DNA from 3 places in the Oribacterium sp. HCP28S3_H8 genome. Region 2 is predicted to be linked to each of the others. Evidence: predicted binding sites of a transcription regulator. Region 2 holds the regulator's gene; each other region holds the start of a gene.
What was found. Region 2 encodes Rex, which represses fermentation and respiration genes when NADH is low (regulators of the CRP and FNR family bind a similar motif). Its sites were predicted from a motif close to ATTGTTAANTANTTAACAAT; they were not measured.
Positions count from the first base shown of each region.

Region 1 (7,419 bases), on a different contig from region 2:
AACTCCCACCGAGGGACAGATTAAAATTGGAGACCGGGTCGTGTTTGATTCGGAGGCCGGGATCAATATCCCTGCCAACAAACGTAAGGTAGGATTTCTGTTCCAGAACTATGCTCTGTGGCCGAACATGACCGTATATCAGAACATCTCCTTTGGACTTAAAAATATCAACGAGGAGCTTCCGATCGTAGATGTGGAAGCCAAAAAGGCATCGGATATGGTGCGTGCGCTGCAAAACGGACGCAAGGTCAAGGATCAGATTGAGGACTGCAGCGATAAAAACGGCAAGATGGATACGGAAAAGGCGTACGTCAAGCTGATGGATACATTTACGCTGTCGATTTATACTGCTAAGGAGCTTTTTAACTTGAAAATTCATGAAGCGCAGGATCCGCAGGCAGCTGCAGACGCAAAGCGTGGCGAATATGAAAAGAAGCTCTCGGCGATAAAGGATGAGCACAAATCCAAGGGAGAGACTCTGAATGAAAAATTTGAGGTTTTAAAGGATGGCAAGATCCTCACGGCAAAGCGGAAGCTAAGCGAGGAAGAAGTAGATGCCCGTGTACGTCACGTTGCCCGCATTGTTAAAATCGGTATGTTCATGGGCCGGTATCCCGCCGAGCTCTCCGGTGGACAGCAGCAGAGAGTCGCCATCGCAAGAACCCTTGCTCCGGAGCCTGAGGTTCTGTTTATGGATGAGCCGCTCTCTAATCTGGATGCAAAGCTGCGTCTGGAGATGCGCTATGAGCTTCAGAGACTGCATCTTGAGACCGGAAGTACCTTTGTCTATGTTACACATGACCAGATGGAAGCCATGACTCTGGCAACCCGGATCTGTCTCATTAATAACGGCGTACTGCAGCAGTACGATGCGCCTCTGACGGTTTACAATCTGCCAAGCAATCTTTTTGCCGCGGATTTTGTCGGCAATCCTTCCATTAATTTTGTGGAAGCTAAAGGCGCGCAGACCGCAGATGGAAGCGTTGCACTTACGATCCTCAATGGCGTCAAGGCACACTTTATCCCTAACGAGAAACTGAGCCTTGATACCTGGTTCCACGAGAGAGATGCAGCGCAGAAGGAAAAGGAAGACGCGGAGAAGGAACGGCTTACGCATAAGGGTGCAGTAGAAAAGAGCAACAAGGATGAGGTCTTTAAATACCATATCCAGAAGGTTGTGGAGGAGGATACGTCCATCCAGGATGAGCCGGTGCTGACCAATGAGGATCTGGTGATTGGTATCCGCCCGGAAGCCATTGACATCGAGGATAACGGTGCTCTCAGGACTCTGGTTTATGGTGCCATGCCGACTGGTATGGAATCAACCCTTAAGCTACGCTACGGCGAATATCTCCTGACTGGTGTGATCTTTGGAAACACAGAGTATAAGATCGGTCAGGAAGTCGGCATCAATATCAACGGCAAAAATATCCTGCTCTTTGATCGTAAGTCCGGTAAGCGGATCGCGGCCGGAGCGCTGGTGATCGACTGATAGGGCTATATCTTTGTATTATAAGGATCGGTTTAAAATAACGGTATTTAATATAGAGGTTGACCCTGGCGTCCAGATGTGGTTTGATATAGCAAGTTTCATAGCGCTATCGTATATGGCAAGTTTTATCGTCGCTGTCAGCTTGACACACTGAATGAAGCATGTATAATAGTTTAGGGCTTGGAAAGTCAGACATGGACAAAACAAGGTCCAGCTTTCCAAGCCTGTTTTGTTTTCTTTTAAAATTTGTTTTTAAATTCTATGAAAGGAGTACGTATTTATGGACGGAGACGGTGTTCGAATATGGACCTGCTTTACTGCTGGTAATGAAAAATATACGGTAAACACGATCGCATGCGTGCTCCCTGCATTGGTCTGAGAGCTTCGCATCCCGAAATAGATTCTAAAGAATTAAGGATTTTCAAGAAATAAGATTCCATTTGCGGATCCCATTTTGGTGTAAATTTCCGCAGGTTAAATTTTATAGATTTTCCTGGAATTTCTGTGATGGTTCTGCCTTAAAGGGGCTTGACCATCTTTGTTTCCGTTGCATTACAATTTCATACCCCGTAAAGCAGCTGCATGAGACAACATCAGTCTTCTTCAGAAAGGCAACATGATGGCTGATCCACTAAAACCGTGGATCCCTGAACTTTGAAGGAGAATGATTATTATGACAATGGAAAAAAGGGTAAAGCAGATTGAAGAGCTTCTCGCAAAGCATGACCTGACCGGATTAAAGGAAGCCTTTCAGCATCTTGAGCCTGTGGATATTGCCGAGATTCTGTCGGTTTTTCCGGAAGAAAAGAAGATGGTTCTTTTCCGGATCCTTCCAAAGAGCGAGGCTGCAGACACCTTCAGTGAGATGGACTCGGAGGAACAGCAGAAGTTTCTCGCTAACTTTACCGATCAGGAGGTAAAGGATGTCCTTGCGGAGATGTATACTGACGATGCTGTTGACATGCTGGAGGAAATGCCGGCGAATGTTGTACGTCGTGTATTATCCAAGGTGCGTCCGGAAGACCGGAAGGATATCAATGCTCTCCTGAAATATCCGGATGACAGTGCCGGTGCCGTAATGACGACCGAGTATGTCCGCTTGCTTCCGACCATGACGGTCATGGAGGCAATCCGCTGGATCCGTATTAACGGAGAGGATAGTGAGGACCTCTATACTTGTTATGTGACGGATACCGCTCAGAAGCTGCTGGGTGTTATTACTGTACGGGAAATGCTGCTCTGCAAGCGGAATGCCCCGATCAGCGAAATCATGACAAAGGATGTGATTTCGGTTCATACGACAGAAGACCGTGAAAATGCGGCTAAGCTTTTTGACCGATATAACTTTACAACCTTACCTGTGCTGGATGCGGAGGATCGGCTGGTCGGTATCATTACCGTAGATGATGCAATTGATGTCCTCACACAGGAGACGACAGAGGACTTCCAGAAAATGGCAGGTACCACACCTGAGGAAGCACCGTACCTCAAAACACCGGTCATCCGGATGGTTGGACATCGTATTATCTGGCTGGTGGTACTGATGATGGCGGATATGGTTTCCGGCGGTATCCTCGGTAAGTTTGAGGATACACTTACGGCAATTCCGCTCCTGATTACATTTATCCCGATGCTGACCGATACCGGCGGAAACGCGGGCGCACAGTCCAGCACACTGGTGATTCGTTCTCTTGCCCTGCATGAAATCAGCGTGAAGGATGCTTTAAAAGTTATCTGGAAGGAGCTGAGAGTTGCATTGATCTGCGGGCTGATCCTCGGAGCGCTTAACTTTATCCGCATCATGATCCAGTATCCTGGCAGTGAACTGATTGGGCTCACCGTCGCAATTGCTATGATGTGTACGGTTATTATGGCAAAGGTAATCGGCGGCGTGCTTCCGCTCATTGCGACAGAACTGCATCTGGATCCCGCAATGATGGCATCTCCGCTCATTACCACCATCGTGGACTCCTGCTCACTGTTGATCTTTTTAAGCATTTCAAGGGCACTGCTGCACATCCCGGTGTAAGGTGTGCAAGACTTGCTTCGTCGCCTCACGATCCCGTCGGTGGAATATACTGAAGCGGCAAATCATCCGAAGTTCGTTGATAAGACGAGCTTCGGATGATTTTTTTGACTGAATTTCAAACTGTAAAATTGAAGGGAAATGCTTTCTGCTTTATAATAACAGCTATACTACAGAAATTTTAAGAGAGGCAATACGTGGACCATATGAAAGCAGAATGCCCAAAATCAGAAAGATTTGAAAGAAGCGAAATAAAATGCAAATCAGAAAAAAATCCCGGAAAACTCACTGATGTGAAATACCGTCTTGCGAGAGCCATGGGAGTGTGCATGAAAACTGCTCCGGTGGAGTCCATCACTGTCAGAGAAATCACAGACTGCTGTGGTGTTTCAAGACAGACTTTTTACCGCAATTTCCTTGATAAATATGATCTTATTAACTGGTACTTTGACAAGCTTCTGGCAAAATCCTTTGATCAGATGGGGAAGGGTCGGACAATTACAGAAAGTTTGATTTTGAAATTTGACTATATCCGGGAAGAACGTCATTTTTTCACAGCAGCATTCCGAAATGATGACCAGAACAATCTACGCGAGCATGATTTTGATATGATATTTGCCTTTTATAGAAATCTTATCAAGGAAAAAACCGGAGCGTTTCCTACGCGCGAGATGGATGAAATCCTGGAAATGTACTGCTGGGCACAGATCTATCGCACGGTAAAATGGGTGCTTGGCGGCATGAAGATGAGTTCAAAAGAGCTTGCGCAGATGATGGTCAATGCAATGCCACAGCCAATTGAAAAGCTTTTTCGGGAGTTAAACATCCTGGAATAATATCCCGGAATACGTTTGTAAGTTCAATAACAAATCCTGAGAGCCATTCACCGCAAGTGTTACACATCCACTGAAGTGTAACTTACATTTCCTTCCAAGACATGTTATTTTATTAACAGATGATTTGAGAATAAATTTTCCTAAGGAGGATGGAAACATGGCTAACAGAATTTCATTAAATGGCACGTCGTATCATGGAGCCGGTGCAATCCAGGAAATTGTCCCGGAAATGAAGGCAAGGGGCTTTAAAAAAGCATTTGTAGCATCAGATCCGGATCTGGTTAAATTTGGAGTTACTGCCAAGGTAACAGATCTCCTGGATGCTGCACAGGTTCCGTTTACATTATATTCCGATATTAAACCAAACCCTACGATCGCTAACGTACAGCACGGAGTAGAAGCATTCAAAGCATCCGGGGCGGACTGCATCATAGCAATCGGCGGCGGTTCCTCCATGGATACTTCCAAGGCTATCGGCATCATTATTACCAATCCGGAGTTTGCTGATGTAAGAAGCCTGGAAGGTGTCGCTCCCACAAAGAACCCATGTGTACCGATCATTGCTGTACCGACAACCGCAGGAACCGCGGCAGAGGTTACCATTAACTATGTTATTACAGATGTAGAGAAAGAACGGAAGTTTGTCTGTGTTGACACACATGACATGCCGATCATTGCCGTAGTAGATCCGGAGATGATGTCTTCGATGCCTAAGGGACTTACTGCCTGCACAGGTATGGACGCCCTGACACATGCCATCGAGGGATATACCACCAAGGGTGCCTGGGAAATGACCGATATGTTCCACATTGAAGCTATCAGACTCATAGCAGAGAACCTGCGTGATGCCGTAGCAAATACCAAGAAGGGCCGGGAAGGTATGGCACTTGGCCAGTATATTGCCGGTATGGGATTCTCCAATGTAGGACTTGGCATTGATCATTCCATGGCACATACACTGTCTGCGCACTATGACACACCTCATGGTATGGCTTGCGCTATGTTCCTTCCGATCACGATGGAGTTTAACCGTGATTATACAGGCACAAAATATAGAGAAATTGCAAGAGCCATGGGCGTTAAGGGCGTAGATGAAATGACGCAGGAGGAATATCGTGATGCCGCAATCGCTGCTGTAAAGCAGCTCTCCAAGGATGTTGGCATCCCTGAGAAAAATGACCGTATCCGTGAGGAGGACCTCGACCAGCTTGCTACAGATGCTCTGAATGATGCCTGCTACCCGGGAAATCCACGTGAAGCTACAAAGGAACAGGTGATCGAGATGTTCCGTCAGCTGATGTAAGTCTGATGTAATTTAGAAAACCATTTGCGAAAAACAGTAGAATTAAAATATTTCGCAACATTTCGCAATAAAATAAATTAAAACATTTTAAAATGCTTCTCCATCATGGGGCTGCCGTTGGCGCTGAAAGGTGCTTATGCGGCAGTCCCATAAACTTTATTTATTGCAGCTTTATCATTTCCCTGTCCCTCATATTACGAGCTGTTCCAAACTGCCTGAAGTTCATAGTCAAAGCTATACGCCGCTGATCGTTGATAGTCTGGGGATAGTCCAGGGATCTTTTTATCTGCTTCCTTCTGAAAGAAAGGCATGGTATAATTTTATTATTAACAAAAACGATAAGGAAGCGATAGTCTCTTAACATCAAAGGTGCATGGCATATGGACGAAATTAAAAGATTCCTTCTGTATGGAGGATTGACAAGAGCAGAGTTTGAGGACATTCAGACGGACCTCAACAAGGATCGAAGAAAGATGCTTCTCATTTTAAGCTGCGTCTTTAGCGTTACCTTTTGCATCAATACCATTGTCAATGTACTGATCGGAGCCTTTGATACGCTGCAATGGACAAACCATGTATATCTTGGGACGGCAATACTTTATCTTCTGATCTTCGTTGCCGCCCTGCGGATTTCCGATAAGGATATCCATCAAATACTGCCGTTACTTCGCATGACCGTGCTTCTGTTTCTGATCGTTTCCATCGTGCTTTCCGTAAACAGTCCGGATTCACTTGCCTCCACTACCCATGCTACACTTGTGCTTGCCGCCTTTCTCTGTCTGGATGCGCCCTGGTGGCTTTATCTGGAAACCATCGGGATCCTGATTCTGGGCACAGCTTATGACATAACCTTCCGTACTCCGGAAATGCTCGTGACAGATTTCTGGGATGGAATGCTGTATGCCATGATTGCGCTTGTCATGGGCAGCTGGTATACCCAGATCCGTTTTCAGGCGTATTTAGATCATAAGAAGCTGCAGGAATCTCTGGACATTGACGGTTTAACCGGCGTGGGCAGCAGGAGCCTCTATTACCACAGGCTGAAAGAACTGGATCAGGAAACAGAAAGAACGAAAGCCAGTATTTTTATCGATGTCAACGGACTGCATGAATTAAATAATAAAAAGGGACATGAAGCAGGAGATGAGATGCTCCGGTCAGTAGCGGATGCTCTGGCAGTGGAGTTTGAACGTAACTGCATCTACAGAATCGGTGGAGACGAGTTTGTGCTTTTATTATCTGATGTTACATATCCGGAGCTTTGCCATCGGATACAGTCTGTGCGTACACATCTTGGCAAAAAAGGCTATTATATTGCGGCTGGAATTGCATGTGCAGATATGGAGGATAAGATATCTATGACGGAGCTTGTACAGCAGGCAGATTACAGGATGCGGAAAGACAAGGACCTTTATTATCAGCAAAGTGGCATGAGAAATGCGAGGAAATAGTATTCGTCATTATGCAGCAAGTCATTTGACTAAAATCGACTTTTATCCGTCATATTTCCCATATTTTTATCCTTCTTCTATTGTAATAATGCACAAATATATATAAATAATTTTAAGCATAATGCTCCTATCTTTTGAGTTTATAATATTTTAATATTTTGACAGAGATGAGATTTGTGGTTCTGCAGACACGTTTCATCAATATCCACAAATCATATGATTTGTGCGTAAAAAGAGGGGGAACTATATGATTAGCTTTATCTTGTGTCTGGCGATTCTGATATGCGGCTATTTTACCTATGGTAAATTTG
Region 1 covers NZ_JBQHUZ010000003.1:81,018-88,436, reverse strand. Annotated here, with positions in the region: gene ACTNEN_RS04655 (ABC transporter ATP-binding protein) at 1-1,492, shown strand, start outside; gene mgtE (magnesium transporter) at 2,166-3,521, shown strand; gene ACTNEN_RS04645 (TetR/AcrR family transcriptional regulator C-terminal domain-containing protein) at 3,848-4,354, shown strand; gene fucO (lactaldehyde reductase) at 4,512-5,657, shown strand; gene ACTNEN_RS04635 (GGDEF domain-containing protein) at 6,038-7,108, shown strand; gene ACTNEN_RS04630 (carbon starvation CstA family protein) at 7,356-7,419, shown strand, end outside.
Region 1: a site for Rex is predicted at 4,455-4,474, ahead of fucO (lactaldehyde reductase). Genes of this name have one in related genera too.

Region 2 (7,419 bases):
AGAGTAAAGATCTTACCCTTTGCGGCATCGTTCTTTTCCTTTTTTGCACGGATGTTAGAAAACTTAGAATGTCCTGACATATTTATCTCCTCAAATCATCTATCCATAAAGTAATATAGTTCAAACTGTAATAATATAAACGAAAAAACAATCGGAATCAAGTATTTTCTATACTGAGCCGTAATTCATCCAGCATTTTACCAAGCTCATCGGCAGTATTTCTCGCAAGCACACCGTGCTCACCATATCTGAGCGATGCCTTTTCACCAGCCGCGCTGAGAACCAGTGAACCAATGGATCCTGCAAATAGCAGTTCCTTTCTCCGGGCAAAATCTGCCGCGCCCCTATTTTCCGGAGATGCAGCTCCTGCTGCTCCGGGATGTTCTGGCGAATGAAGAATTTCCGCGATACCCGCGATACAGCCGGATAGTACATCGCCAGATCCGCCCTTGGACAGTGCCGGACTTGCCTGGTGATTTATAAATTTTAAAGACAATGCTGCATCCGTAATAACCGTATGGGCTCCTTTAAGAAGTACAATGACATGATGCGCTTCAGAAAATTCCAAAGCATAGGCCTCTGCATGTTCAATAATTTCTGCCGGTTCCCGTCCGGAAAGCCGTGACATTTCCATTGGGTGCGGCGTAATTATGACAGGAATTTTATCTGCAGTCACATCAAATACCCTCATCGCCTCCGGATCCATAGATAGAATATTTAACCCATCTGCATCAACCAAGAGTCTGAGGCCTCTTGGACGGAGTTTTAGCGCCTGTCCTGAAATCAGCGATAGCTTGCCGAGCACATATTTTACCACTCGTATGGAAAGCTCTGTGGTGCCCATCCCAGGACCCATTACAATAAAATCCGCCCAGAACAGGTTTCGGGAAATCAGTTCATTGAGGTCCATGCCTTCTGCATAGGTTTCAATAATCGCCTCTGGTAATAAGGACTGTAAAATGCTTCGGTTAGAGTCGACCGTCAGTAGCTTGACAAGCCCTGCGCCGGAACGATATGCAGCAAGTCCTGATAAAAACGCGGCGCCGCACATGCCCTCCGATCCGGCAATGATCAGTGTTTTACCATAGGTCCCTTTGTTTGCTGTCTCGATCCGCTTTGGTATTGCCCGGATCAGCTCCGACTTTTCTATGTTTGTAAGCAATTTCATAAATTAAATCTCATCACCCTCTATTACGGCAAATGCCATCACAAGCTCCCTGGTGTCGGAAATAGAAACATGTATGCTTTTACCCCCGATCTCCTGCAATCTTTTTTTAGCATTATCAGACAATACGACATAGGGCTTCCCCAATTCATCCCTAAGTACCTCGATATCGATGGGTCGGAAGCCCCGGAATCCTGTCCCCAGCGCCTTGGCGACTGCCTCCTTTACGCTGAAATCGCCGGCAAGCATGGAGATCTTTCCATTTGCCTGCCGGCGCTCCTGATCTGTGAAGATTTTATTGCTGTAGCTTTTTTCCATCAGAGCCTTGATGCGTGCAATTTCCAGTAAATCACAGCCGGTTCCGGAAATCATTTTTCTGTTCTCTCCCTGTATTTCTCTCCAACTCGATAGGACAATCTCATAAGTGATTCGGAGAGATGCACATTTTCAATCACAACACCTTCCGGAACCTCAAGATCCACATGTGCAAAATTCCAAATACCGACAACACCGTCTGCAATTAACTGCTCTACCACCTTTACCGCCGGTTCCTTTGGGATGCAAACGGCAGCCATTTTGATCGCGTTATCTTTTACAAAGGAATCGATATCCTCCATAGGATGAATTTCTACATCCCCGACCTTTTTTCCGATCAACGTTGGATCTTTGTCAAAGATTGCCCTAATCAAAAAGCCTCTTTTACGGAAATTGGTATAATTGGCAAGTGCCTGTCCCAAATGTCCTGCACCGATAATGATCATATTATGATCTTTGTCAATATTAAGAATCTTGGCAATCTCATCATGCAGATTTTTAATATTGTATCCGTATCCCTGCTGTCCAAAGCCGCCAAAGTTATTAAGATCCTGCCGGATCTGAGATGCGGTGAGCTTCATCCGCTTGCTAAGTTCATTGGATGAAATCCTCTCCACGCCCTGATCCATAAGATCCTCAAGATATCTGTAATATCTTGGAAGTCGTAAAATAACACCCTGTGAAATTTCTTTTTTAGCCATCGTTTTGCACCTCTTAAATCATCTGCTCTTGTTAAATATTATACAAGTTTGTTATTTCAATGTCAAAAGAAAACAGCAGAACCATCGCCGGCCCTGCTGTTTTTTATATTATTTGTTGACTTCTTATACATACCAATATTGCATGATATGGAAAGTAGCTTAGATCTTCGGAGTTCTTCTGAGAATTGCATGTCTCTCAGGTCCATTGGAAACCATAGTAATCGGAGTTTCAATCTCTCGTTCTATGAAATCAATATAATTTCTGCATTCCACCGGGAGTTTATCATACTCTGCAATGCCACGGATATCACAATTCCATCCCGGTAAAGTTTCATATACAGGCTTTGCCTTATTAAGCAACGGAGTTACAGGGAAATCCTTTGTAACCTTGCCATCAATCTCATACCCTGTGCAGATTTTGAGCTCCTTAAGATATCCGAGCGTATCCAGTACGGTAAGTGCTGCTTCCGTTGCCCCTTGCATCTGACATCCGTATCTCGATGCTACAGCATCATACCAGCCAACTCTTCTTGGGCGTCCGGTAGTTGCGCCATACTCGCCCTTGTCACCGCCTCTTTTCCTAAGCTCCTCCGCTTCCTCGCCAAAAAGCTCCGAAACAAAATCACCAGCCCCGACTGCGGAGGAATATGCCTTTGTTACGGCAATGATATCCTTGATTTCATATGGCGGGATACCTGCTCCAACTGCGCCATAGGCTGCCAAAGTAGAGGATGAAGTAACCATCGGATAAATACCATGATCCGGATCCTTCATCGTACCAAGCTGGCCCTCAAGTAAAACCGTTTTACCCTCTTTAAGTGCCTCTCTCAAAAACTTAGATGTATCTGCAAGATAAGGCGCGATAAGATCTCTCTGGCGGTGCATTTCCTCAAGCAGATCCTCATACTTAAGCTCTGGCTGGTGATACAGCTCTCTTAAGATTGCATTTTTAATTTCAACAACCTTATGTAAACGATCCGTGAGGACATCTTCATCAAAAAGCTCATTGACCTGGAGTCCGATCTTTGCAAACTTATCCGAGAAAAACGGAGCGATACCCGATTTGGTGGAACCATAGGATTTTCCGGCAAGTCTCGCTTCCTCAAGAGAATCAAACAATACGTGATAGGGCATCATAACCTGCGCGCGATTGGAAACCAGGATCTTTGGAGTCGGCACGCCGGCATCCACAAGAGATTTCAGCTCCTTGATGAATTTTTCTATATCGAGTGCAACGCCATTGCCAAGGACAGAAGTAGTATGCTGATAAAATACTCCACTAGGCAGAAGGTGCAGAGAAAAGCGGCCATAATCATTAATGATCGTATGACCGGCATTGGCACCACCCTGAAATCTCACGATGATATCTGACTGCTCTGCAAGCATATCAGTGATCTTGCCTTTACCTTCATCGCCCCAGTTAGCTCCTACAATTGCACGAACCATTGAAATCCTCCTAAAATACAGCCTCAAGACTGTCGATTTCTCCCCACCTTTTCAGCTCACGGACGGCGCCGGATTCGTGGTTTGAAAACCTGAAAATATTATTTTCTTCTCATCAGATCGGTGAACCAGATAAAAACATAAATCAGTACCGGAACAACAATCAGACAAAAAAGAAGCGCAAGAAGCATTTGCGTCCTGCCGGTAAATGCAGAGTAAAGAAGCAGTACAAGAAGTACTAAAATGAATGCAAGCGCAATCCTCGCAAGTAGTCGTTTTAAATTCATGCTGTTCCTCCATCTCCGCAAGCATTTAAAGTATAAAGGAATGCCCTCGGTTTTTCAAGAGACATTAGAAAAACCATTACAAAAAACCGCAGGAATTACCTGCGGCTTTAAACATAAATTTACGATTCCAAAGAATTGTAAAAAAGTACATCACAACTTCTGAGATCAGACCTTGATCTCTGCGGTAAGTCCCAGAAGCTCCCTGTTCCTATCAAGAATCGGTTTCACAACCTCATCTACAAATTCTGTTACCTGCTCCGGTGCCCGTCCAACATAACGTTCCGGTTTCATGGATGCCTTCAGATCCTCCAGTGAAAGATGGAAGCTCGGGTCAGCTGCAATAAGCTCCAGCAGATTATTATCTTTACCCTCTTCCTTCACTGTCCTGCCTGCCTGCATACTGAGCTCACGGATTCTCTCATGCAGTTCCTGTCTGTCACCGCCGGCTTTTACCGCATCCATCATGATGTTTTCCGTTGCCATAAACGGAAGCTCCGCCATAAGATGCTTATGTATTACTTTAGGATATACTACAAGTCCATCTACCACGTTAAGGTACAGATCCAGGATACCATCAATAGCAAGAAATCCTTCCGGTACGGATAGTCTCTTATTAGCAGAATCATCCAGTGTACGCTCAAACCACTGCGTAGATGCAACCAGCATCGGATTCATGAGATCTGACATAACATAATCCGACAGGGACGCGATACGCTCGGAGCGCATCGGATTCCGCTTATATGCCATCGCGCTGGAACCGATCTGATGCTTCTCAAACGGCTCCTCCACCTCCTTCATATGCTGCAGCATACGGATATCATTGGTGAATTTATGTGCAGACTGCGCAATCCCGGCAAGCACTGACAGTACACGGAAATCCACCTTTCTGGAGTAGGTCTGCCCGGAAACCGGATAGCATGCATCAAAGCCCATCTTTTCCGCAATCATCTGATCTAGCTTCCGGCACTTTTCATGATCTCCGTCAAAAAGCTCCAGGAAGCTTGCCTGAGTACCTGTGGTTCCCTTTGACCCAAGGAGCTTAAGCGAATGAAGTACGTACTCGAGATCCTCAAGATCCATCACAAGATCATTGAGCCAAAGCGTTGCTCTCTTACCCACGGTCGTCGGCTGTGCCGGCTGAAAATGCGTAAATGCGAGCGTCGGCAGATCCTTGTATTCTACAGCAAACTTGGAAAGCTCATTGATAACATTAATCAGTTTTTTACGGACCAGTCTGAGTCCTTCCCGCATAATAATGATATCTGTGTTATCTCCTACATAGCAGGATGTCGCGCCAAGATGGATAATTCCCTTTGCCTTAGGACACTCTACGCCATATGCATAGACATGGCTCATAACATCATGCCGGACTTCTTTCTCCCTTGCCTCGGCAACCTCGTAATTGATATCGTCCTGATGCTGTTTCAGTTCCTCGATCTGTTCCTCGGTAATGTTAAGTCCAAGCTCATGCTCTGTCTCTGCAAGCGCGATCCAGAGCTTTCTCCAGGTTTTGAATTTATTATCCGGTGAAAAGATATACTGCATTTCATCTGATGCATAACGTCCGGTCAGAGGGCTTGTGTAACGATTGTGCTGGTCTGCCATATAGTCTCCTTTCTTTTCAGGCAATTACATCCTTCATGGAATACATTCCGGGACCCTTGTCCTTTAAAAATTTGGCTGCATTGAGAGCTCCGTTAGCGAAAATAGATCTGGAGTATGCGGTATGATTGAATGTGATCACCTCGTCCTCTCCGGCAAAGATCACATCATGAACTCCCGGTAGGGAGCCGCCGCGCACAGAACTGATTCCGATTTCATCATGCGGTCTGGCTTCATCTCTCGTCGAACGATCATAGACATATGTGAGCTGATGATCCAGAGCTTCATTCACAGCATCCGCAAGCGCCAGAGCGGTTCCGGATGGTGCGTCTTTTTTTCTGTGGTGGTGCTGCTCGACAATTTCAATATCAAAGCCCTTGCTATACAGCTTCCTGGCAGCTTCTGCCACGAGATCCAGAAGGAGATTGACTCCAAGACTCATATTGGCACTGCGTAGTATGGCAACCGATGCCGAAACTTCTTCTGTCTTACGAAGCTGCGCTTCCGACAATCCTGTAGTGCAAAACACCAATGGCTTTTTAACTTTTGATACAAAATCCAACAGCTGATCTGCGGCTTTTGCGACCGAGAAATCTATAATGACATCAAAGTCCTCTTTTACATCAGCAAAGGATGCGTATACCGGGTATCCAATACCTGGATCATCGAGTCTTTCCTCCCGGTCGACTCCGGCGACAATTTTCACATCCTCCATGTTTCCGGCACAGAGACGAACATTTTTACCCATCTCGCCAAGTGCACCATTGAGCAGAATTTTTACCATGTATTTCTCCTTTAATGTAAATACCAAGTAAGGCGGATGATTCAGATTAATCATCCGCCTTACCGGTTTTTATAAAATGCCGTACTTTGCCATTTCTTTTTCCAGCAGCTGCTTCGTGCTGTCTTCTGCTTCTGTGAGCGGAAGTCTCAGCCCTCCAACCTTCTTACCCTGCAGGTTCATTGCAGCCTTGACCGGGATCGGATTCACTTCGTTAAACAGCGCCTTGATCAGAGGATATGCCTTGAGCTGCGCCTGTAAAGATCCCTCAATATCTCCGTCAAACCATTTCTGACAGATCTCATGCGTCTCTCTCGGAGCAACATTAGAGAGCACAGAAATTACACCCGAACCGCCGACAGCAAGGATCGGTACAATCTCGTCATCATCTCCGGAGTAAAGCATAAAATCACGATCCACCATCGTCATAAGCTTTGTGGTCATGGAAATATTTCCGGTTGCATCCTTCATACCGGCAATATTATCTACATTATTATAGAGATATGCCATGGTTTCCGGCTGAATCGTTACACCGGTTCTCGACGGTACATTATAAAGGATACATGGGATGGAAATCGCCTTTGCAATGGTTGTATAGTGCTGAATCAATCCACCCTGTGTTGCCTTATTGTAATATGGAGTAACAAGCAATACACCATCAGCACCATACTCCTCAGCCTCTTTAGACAGCTTGACCGCTGTCTCGGTAGAGTTTGAACCGGTTCCTGCAATGACCGGAATCCTATGGTTTACTTTGTTTATGATGAAGCGGACCACATCCATGTGTTCCTCCTCACTCATAGTAGAAGCTTCTCCGGTAGTTCCACAAGCGATAATCGCATCGGTGCCTCCGGCAATCTGTTCCTCAATCAGTTGGGTGAGTACATCATAATCCACAGAACCATCAGCCTTAAATGGAGTAATAAGAGCTACTCCTGCTCCTTTAAAAAGTGCCATGAAATCCTCCATATTTCGGAACAAGTCCGATAAATATCTTAGAAACTTTTTATTGTATTATACACAAATATTGAAATGCAGGCGACCGGAATTTGCGGTCTCCTGCAGATTTCTGTTATTTTAATCAGCCTTGTTTTCTGGCAAAACCTGCTCTCTTTCTAAGTACAG
Region 2 covers NZ_JBQHUZ010000001.1:123,552-130,970, reverse strand. Annotated here, with positions in the region: gene ACTNEN_RS00615 (YebC/PmpR family DNA-binding transcriptional regulator) at 1-80, opposite strand, end outside; gene ACTNEN_RS00610 (NAD(P)H-hydrate dehydratase) at 158-1,168, opposite strand; gene acpS (holo-ACP synthase) at 1,172-1,537, opposite strand; gene ACTNEN_RS00600 (redox-sensing transcriptional repressor Rex) at 1,534-2,181, opposite strand; gene ACTNEN_RS00595 (adenylosuccinate synthase) at 2,341-3,627, opposite strand; gene ACTNEN_RS00590 (phosphate ABC transporter substrate-binding protein) at 3,726-3,911, opposite strand; gene purB (adenylosuccinate lyase) at 4,077-5,516, opposite strand; gene dapB (4-hydroxy-tetrahydrodipicolinate reductase) at 5,533-6,297, opposite strand; gene dapA (4-hydroxy-tetrahydrodipicolinate synthase) at 6,367-7,251, opposite strand; gene typA (translational GTPase TypA) at 7,376-7,419, opposite strand, start outside.

Region 3 (7,419 bases), on a different contig from region 2:
CTAAAATAATGCAGTCACAGAAAACTGTGGCTGCATTTTTGTTACATAAATACGTTAGTATGAGGTATGGAAATTGAAGCATCCCGATTGTAAAAAACGCACGGACCACAAAATGATGAAGACCAGGCCGATCTGGCATGACATGCTGAAGCTGGATCTCCTTTCAGGACTGCTGCTGGAAGCTCTCGTCCTTCTGGTCTCACTGCTTGCCTTCCATATACGCTATCCGAGACTCACATTTTCAAGATCATGGTTTCTGAATGCAATGTATTTATTACTGATGCTCCCATTCCTCGTTGGATTTTTTGGTATTGCGGCAAGAAGCTTTGCAAGGGGAGCATGGGTTCGGGCTCTTATCCGGCTCTCTCTCCCGGCACAGCTCATCGGCATCATTTCAGCCATTACTCTATGCCTGCTGCCGCCATACTGTTCTGCTACCAGAAACCCGAAGCAGTATCTGTATTTTGACAAAATGAATACCGAGATGGAGCATGAGCTTCGAGAGATCTTTCCATCAAAAATCCCACAAACTGCCATGGATGTAAACTATCAGTACTATAAATACGAAAGCGCACTTGAGGAAACGCTCCACCTCTCGCTCAGTGTTACGATGGATGCGGAAGCATTCCAATCCGAAGCAGACAGAGTACAGGCCCTGCCTGTACTCGCAGATGCCGATAGAAGCTCCGATGATACTATTCTGATGCTTGATACCATCGACAAGCAGGGAATCGAAATCCATATTACCATGGACCGTCAGTTTCGCCGGGTCATCTATTCTGCGTCCTTTCGCATCCGAAAATGAACGACAAAAAAGGGGACAAGTATCTGTATCTTACAAACTACTTATCCCCTCGTTTTTCTTGCGCTACTTACTTATTATAATTTACAATCGTTCCAAAATCTGCTTTCAGAGAAGCACCGCCAATCAGACCGCCATCAATGTCCGGCTGAGCGAGCAGCTCCTTGCAGTTACCGGCATTCATAGAACCGCCATACTGGATACGGATTGCCTCTGCAGTATCTGTACCATAGATCGCAGCGATAGTATCACGGATTGCCTTGCATACTTCTTCCGCCTGTGCTGCAGTAGCTGTCTTTCCGGTACCAATAGCCCAGATTGGCTCATAGGCAATGACAACGCCCTTTGCCTGCTCTGCCGTTACACCCTGGAATGCAATCTTGATCTGCATCCGGATCCAGTCCTCGGTAATACCCTGCTCTCTCTGTTCCAGAGATTCACCACAGCATACGATCGGCTTCAGTCCTTTTTCCAGGGCTTTTTTAAGCTTCTTGTTGATATCAGCATCTGTTTCATGGAAATAGCCTCTCCTCTCAGAGTGGCCCATGATCACATACTGTACACCAGCGTCCAGCAGCATATCCGCCGAAATCTCTCCGGTATAGGCTCCCTTGTCTTCAAAATACAGATTCTCGGCACCAACAGCAACATTAGTACCCTTGACGGCCTCTACAACCGGAACGATGTCGATTGCCGGAACACAGTAAACTACATCCACATCCGGATTCTGAACCAGCGGCTTCAGAAGCTCAACAAGCTTCAACGCCTCGGACGGTGTCATATTCATCTTCCAGTTGCCTGCAATAATTTTTTTTCTCATTTTAGAAAACTCCTTTACAATCCGTCATCTCGTCTGATTTCATCATAAAGCCGGCCCGGGATTGCCCGGACCGGTAGGTTGTAATCAGAATTACTCTTTGTCATCCACTGCCGCTACACCGGGAAGCTCCTTACCCTCAAGGAACTCAAGAGATGCGCCGCCACCTGTGGAGATGTGTGTCATCTTATCACCATAGCCAAGCTGATTTACTGCTGCCGCAGAATCACCGCCACCGATGATTGTTACAGCATCTGTCTCAGCCAGTGCTTTGGCAACTGCCTTGGTTCCGGCAGCAAGCGTCGGATTTTCAAACACGCCCATAGGTCCGTTCCATACAACCGTTTTGGCATTTTTAGCTGCATCTGCATAAAGAGCCTGTGTCTTAGGTCCGATATCCATACCCATCTTATCTGCAGGGATCTTGTCAATATCTACAACCTCGGTATCAATCGGTGCATCAATCGGATCCGGGAAATGATCGGTAACGACGGCATCTACAGGCAGAAGCAGCTTCTTGCCAAGCTGATCCGCCTTGGCAATCATCTCCTTGCAGTAATCAAGCTTTGTATCATCACAGAGAGACTTGCCAATCTCATGCCCCTGAGCCTTAACAAAGGTAAACGCCATACCACCGCCGATAATCAGCGTATCACACTTCTCGAGCAGATTGGAAATAACATTAAGCTTATCAGCAACCTTGGCTCCGCCAAGAATCGCGACAAATGGACGTACCGGATTTTCCACTGCCTGTCCAAGGAATTTGATTTCCTTCTGCATGAGATATCCTACAACACAGTCTCCCTTGATATACTTGGTAACACCTACCGTGGAACAATGTGCTCTGTGCGCAGAACCAAAGGCATCATTGACATATACATCCGCCAGAGAAGCCAGATCCTTGGAAAACTCATCTCCGTTTTTGGTCTCCTCGGCTCTGTAACGGGTATTCTCCAGCAGTACCACATCACCATCCTGCATAGCAGCGACAGCAGCTCTTGCATTAGGACCTACGACTTCAGGATCGGCTGCAAAAGTAACCTTCTTGCCAAGCAGCTCGGAAAGTCGTACAGCGACCGGAGCAAGCGTTTTGGATGGCTTGTCAGCTTCGGTTTTAATCTTGCCCAGGTGAGAGCAGAGGATTACCTTACCACCATCATTGATCAGCTTTTTAATCGTTGGCAGCGCAGCTACAAGTCTGTTTTCATCTGTGATTTTTCCATCCTTAAGAGGAACATTGAAATCGCATCTTACAAGGACTCTCTTACCCTTGACATTGATATCATCTACTGTTTTTTTATTTAAACCGGCCATTGCGTAATCTCCCTTCTAGCCTGACGGCGGGCAGTTTAAAGAACTGCTCCCGGAAAAAAATACATCTGTTATAGCAAACAAAAAGGTCAGGCCCAAGCAGGCCGGACCTTTTTGTAAAGTCTTATACAGTTGCAATGTTCTTTTGATTATTTCTCAATCAGAGTTCCGAAATACTTGATTGTACGTACCATCTGAGAAGTATAGGAGTTCTCATTGTCATACCATGAAACAACCTGAACCAGAGTGTTGCCATCCGGCATCGGAAGAACCTTGGTCTGTGTCGCATCAAAGATAGAACCTGCAGTAGAATTGATGATATCGGAAGAAACGATTTCATCCGTATTATACTCAAAGGACTCTGTCTCCTCAGCCTTCATCTGTGCGTTAACCTGATCTACAGTAACGGTTCCCTTTACAACGGCATCAAGGATTGTGGTGGATCCTGTAGCGGTCGGAACACGCTGTGCAGCACCGTTAAGCTTGCCAGCAAGCTCCGGAAGTACAAGACCGATTGCCTTTGCAGCACCGGAGGAAGCCGGAGTAATGTTCATAGCGCCGGCTCTGGAACGACGAAGGTTGCCCTTTCTCTGCGGTCCATCAAGGATCATCTGATCACCGGTATAAGCGTGAACGGTTGTCATAAATCCGGAAATAACCGGAGCCAGGTCGTTAAGTCCCTTAGCCATAGGTGCAAGACAGTTGGTGGTGCAGGATGCAGCGGAAATGATCTGATCATCCTTTGTCAGTGTCTCGTGGTTTACATTATATACAATAGTCTTTAAATCATTGCCTGCCGGAGCGGAAATAACAACATGCTTAGCACCAGCATTGATGTGTGCCATTGCCTTGTCCTTGGATGTATAGAAGCCTGTGCACTCAAGAACTACATCAATATCAAGCTCCTTCCAAGGAAGATTTGCAGCATCCTTCTCCTTGTAAATTGTGATCTTCTTTCCATTTACTGTGATGGAATCCTCACCAGCTTCAACGGTTCCGTTGTATCTGCCATGAGTTGTATCATACTTAAGGAGATATGCAAGCATCTCCGGGCTTGTCAGATCGTTAATGGCAACAACCTCGTATCCCTCAGCGTCAAACATCTGACGGAAAGCAAGACGGCCGATACGTCCAAAACCATTAATAGCAACTCTTACTGCCATAGTAAAATCCTCCTGCTTGTGATAGCGTAAATAGTTTTTTCTATTTAGTACGGTTATATTCTATTCCATGGAATGTCTTTTTGCAAGTACAACCGCAGAAATTTTGTTAAAGATTTCACGTTAATTTTCATACAATCTTTTAGCCTAAGTTTCTGTCGGCTGCCAGACTGTGCTTTCACTCTCCCGATTTCATCAAAAAGAAAAAAGAACTGTCGCAGGAGCACTTGTTTCGTGCCAGCGACAGTTCTCTTAAAATCTATATCATCGCATACTTCTTCTATCTTTAATATAAAGCTCTTAGCATAAAACCTTTATCGTGGGACCTTTATCCCGAGGCTTCTGTCATTTTGTAAAGCCATAATAGGTATTTATGCCCTTCACAAGCCCATCCGCAAGCTTATCCAAGGTTGCTTCCGAGTGACTGGATGCCTTATCTCCAAGCTCTATATCCACAGAAGGAATCGTAGAGTAGGATGTCTGGGTCAGGTCCATGTCCATGGAGCCCCCGGAAAAAATCGCTACTCCCTCAGCCTTTAAGCCGGAAATCAGGCTCTCTCCCAACTTCTCGTGCTTTTTCCAGTAGCTTGCCACCGGTTCCATATTTTTAAGCCCATCCGGAGTAGACATATAAAATGCGCCCTTATCCTTATTAGTAGAGTCCCAGTGCAGCGCAATATGGCAGTCTGCTTTATTGTTTGCAATGACTGTTCTTGCAATGTTGTCAAGCTGCACATCCGAGTCTGTCCGGATCATCAGCACATTATATCCATCTTTAAGGAGTTTCCGCCCGAGGATGTGCGCCATCTCCAGCGTAACCGTCGCCTCCGGTGTCCCATCTGCAAACGTCATCCCAGAGGATACTGCGGTTGCCTTGATGGCACCTGCCGCAGTAGAACCACCCGTCACCTTGCGTGTCCCATCCGGATGGCACAAGGTCTTAACTGACTCGCCGCCCTTGGTGCCGTGTCCTGCATTGACCGCAACCGTAATATCCTTAGACTTTGACGCATCCGTGGTATACAGTACGGCTTTACCGGTATTTATTTTAGAATTTTCCGCATATTTCCAGTCCAGATTTAAACCAATACTGGTAGCAGCAAAAGCCTGCGTGCTCATCCCGAGCGCAAGTACACATGCTGCAACAAACAGACGTAACTTTTTCATTGGAACTCCCTTTTTTGCTACTCATTTAGGATACATTCTTGTATCCTTATCGTAAAAGAAGTCTAGCGCAATTTAAAGGGGCATGCAACCGACATCTGATTACATACCCCTTAAGACTTTCTTACACCGTGAAAGCTTTTGAAACCTTATCGCACAAGTGCAGATACGATGTACCAGATCAGTACAATACCGCCTAGTACAATCCGGTAATATCCAAATATTGCAAAGGAATGCTTCCGGATATACCGCATCAGAAAATTAATGCAGTATACGCTCACAAGAAATGCCACTACCATACCCAGTATCATATAAAACCACTGGGACCCGGAGAAGCCAAGTCCATGCTTTACAAGCTTAAGCAGACTTGCGCCAAACATGACCGGAACGCTCAGGAAAAAAGAAAATTCCGCAGCCGGTGTACGTGCAACGCCTACAAGCATTGCTCCGAGAATTGTCGCACCGGAACGGGATGTACCGGGAATCATTGCAAGACACTGAAATAAACCAATATACACTGCCGTACGCAGATCCATCTCCCGCAGCGTATTGATCCGGAACTCTGTATGCTCGTTGCGGCGCTCAATCCAGATAAAAAACACGCCGTAGAGGATAAGCATCAGTGCAACCACAAATCCGTTATAGAGGTACGTATTTAAAAGATCATCCAGCAAAAAGCCAATGACAGCTGCCGGAAGGCATGCAGCAATAATCATGATCCAGAGGCTGACTCTGGAGGGGATCAGTCCGGTTTTTCCTGTGCGTCGATTTCTGCCAAACGGCCAGAGCTGATAAAAAAAGCGCAGCACCACAGCCATGATAGCACCAAGCTGGATCACCACCTCAAAAACCTCGTAAAAGTCATCCGGTTGCTGCAGCTTGATAATATCGTTCACAAGAATCATATGTCCGGTCGAGGAAATCGGCAGCCACTCTGTAAAGCCCTCTACCATGCCCAGGACAATGACCTTCAACATTTCAACAAAACTCATACATAAAATCTCCTATTAAAATGATGCATGTACCATAATACCATAGTTTACATCTGCCTGCCTATATATTTTCTATCTGCCAGTCAATAGGTTCTATACCGTTTTTTCGTAAAAATTCATTGGTTTTGGAAAAAGGTTTTGATCCAAAAAAGCCGCGATATGCACTGAGCGGGCTCGGATGCGGAGATTTTAAAATGAGAAATCTGGGATTGGTAAGCATAGGTGCCTTATTCTGAGCCGGTCTCCCCCACAGAATAAATACCATCGGTCGGTCTTGCTCATTAAGTACCCGGATGGCGGCATCCGTAAACTCCTCCCACCCGATCCCACGATGAGAATTGGCTTCATGTGCCCGTACCGTAAGCACTGTGTTAAGCAGCATAACTCCCTGATCTGCCCATTTTTTAAGATACCCGTTATTAGGGATATAGCAGCCAAGGTCCTCATGCAGCTCCTGATAGATATTTTGAAGCGACGGGGGGATATCCACGCCTGGTTTCACGGAAAAGCTGAGTCCATGTGCCTGCCCCGGCTCATGATAAGGATCCTGCCCAAGAATCACAACCTTGACCTTGGCTAATGGTGTAAATGCAAATGCATTAAAAATATCCGCGGGATCCGGATATATTTTCCGTGTCCTGTATTCCTTAAGCACAGTTTCATACAGTTTCCTGTAATAGGGCTTCCCGAACTCCGGCTTCATCGGCTCCAGCCAGTCATTGTCAATCATATTGTTTCCTTTCATAAATAAAGCGGAGTTCCGGGGAACTCCGCTAAACACATGCTCTTTAACACATGGTCTCTATCCTCATGACGGTCCTGTTGTACTGCCGATAGTCAGCGTACCAGAGGAGCTGGTACCGGAAGGTTTTACGGATGAAGACTTGGATTTGTTGGCTTCATACTCTGCATCCAGCTGCGCGTTTACAGAAACCGAGCTTACGCCGGAGGATGTTGTCGGGTTGGTACCGCTCGCACCTGCAGAGCTGCTGCTTGTAGAGCCGCTGTTTGTACCCGAAGACGGTGTTGCTGACGTCGATGTTCCAGGACTCTGCGTACTGCTGCCTGATCCCGGGCCATTGCCGGAAGCACTGGTACTTCCGGACGAGGTGGACTTGGATGCCTCGGCAGATCTTGCGCTGGCATTGGTCGCTGTGATCCCACTCGTATTAG
Region 3 covers NZ_JBQHUZ010000008.1:78,964-86,382, reverse strand. Annotated here, with positions in the region: gene ACTNEN_RS10370 (hypothetical protein) at 113-805, shown strand; gene tpiA (triose-phosphate isomerase) at 873-1,622, opposite strand; gene ACTNEN_RS10360 (phosphoglycerate kinase) at 1,713-2,933, opposite strand; gene gap (type I glyceraldehyde-3-phosphate dehydrogenase) at 3,080-4,093, opposite strand; gene ACTNEN_RS10350 (N-acetylmuramoyl-L-alanine amidase family protein) at 4,436-5,257, opposite strand; gene ACTNEN_RS10345 (undecaprenyl-diphosphate phosphatase) at 5,404-6,246, opposite strand; gene ACTNEN_RS10340 (uracil-DNA glycosylase) at 6,308-6,991, opposite strand; gene ACTNEN_RS10335 (N-acetylmuramoyl-L-alanine amidase family protein) at 7,055-7,419, opposite strand, start outside.
Region 3: a site for Rex is predicted at 4,196-4,215, ahead of gap (type I glyceraldehyde-3-phosphate dehydrogenase). Genes of this name have one in related genera too.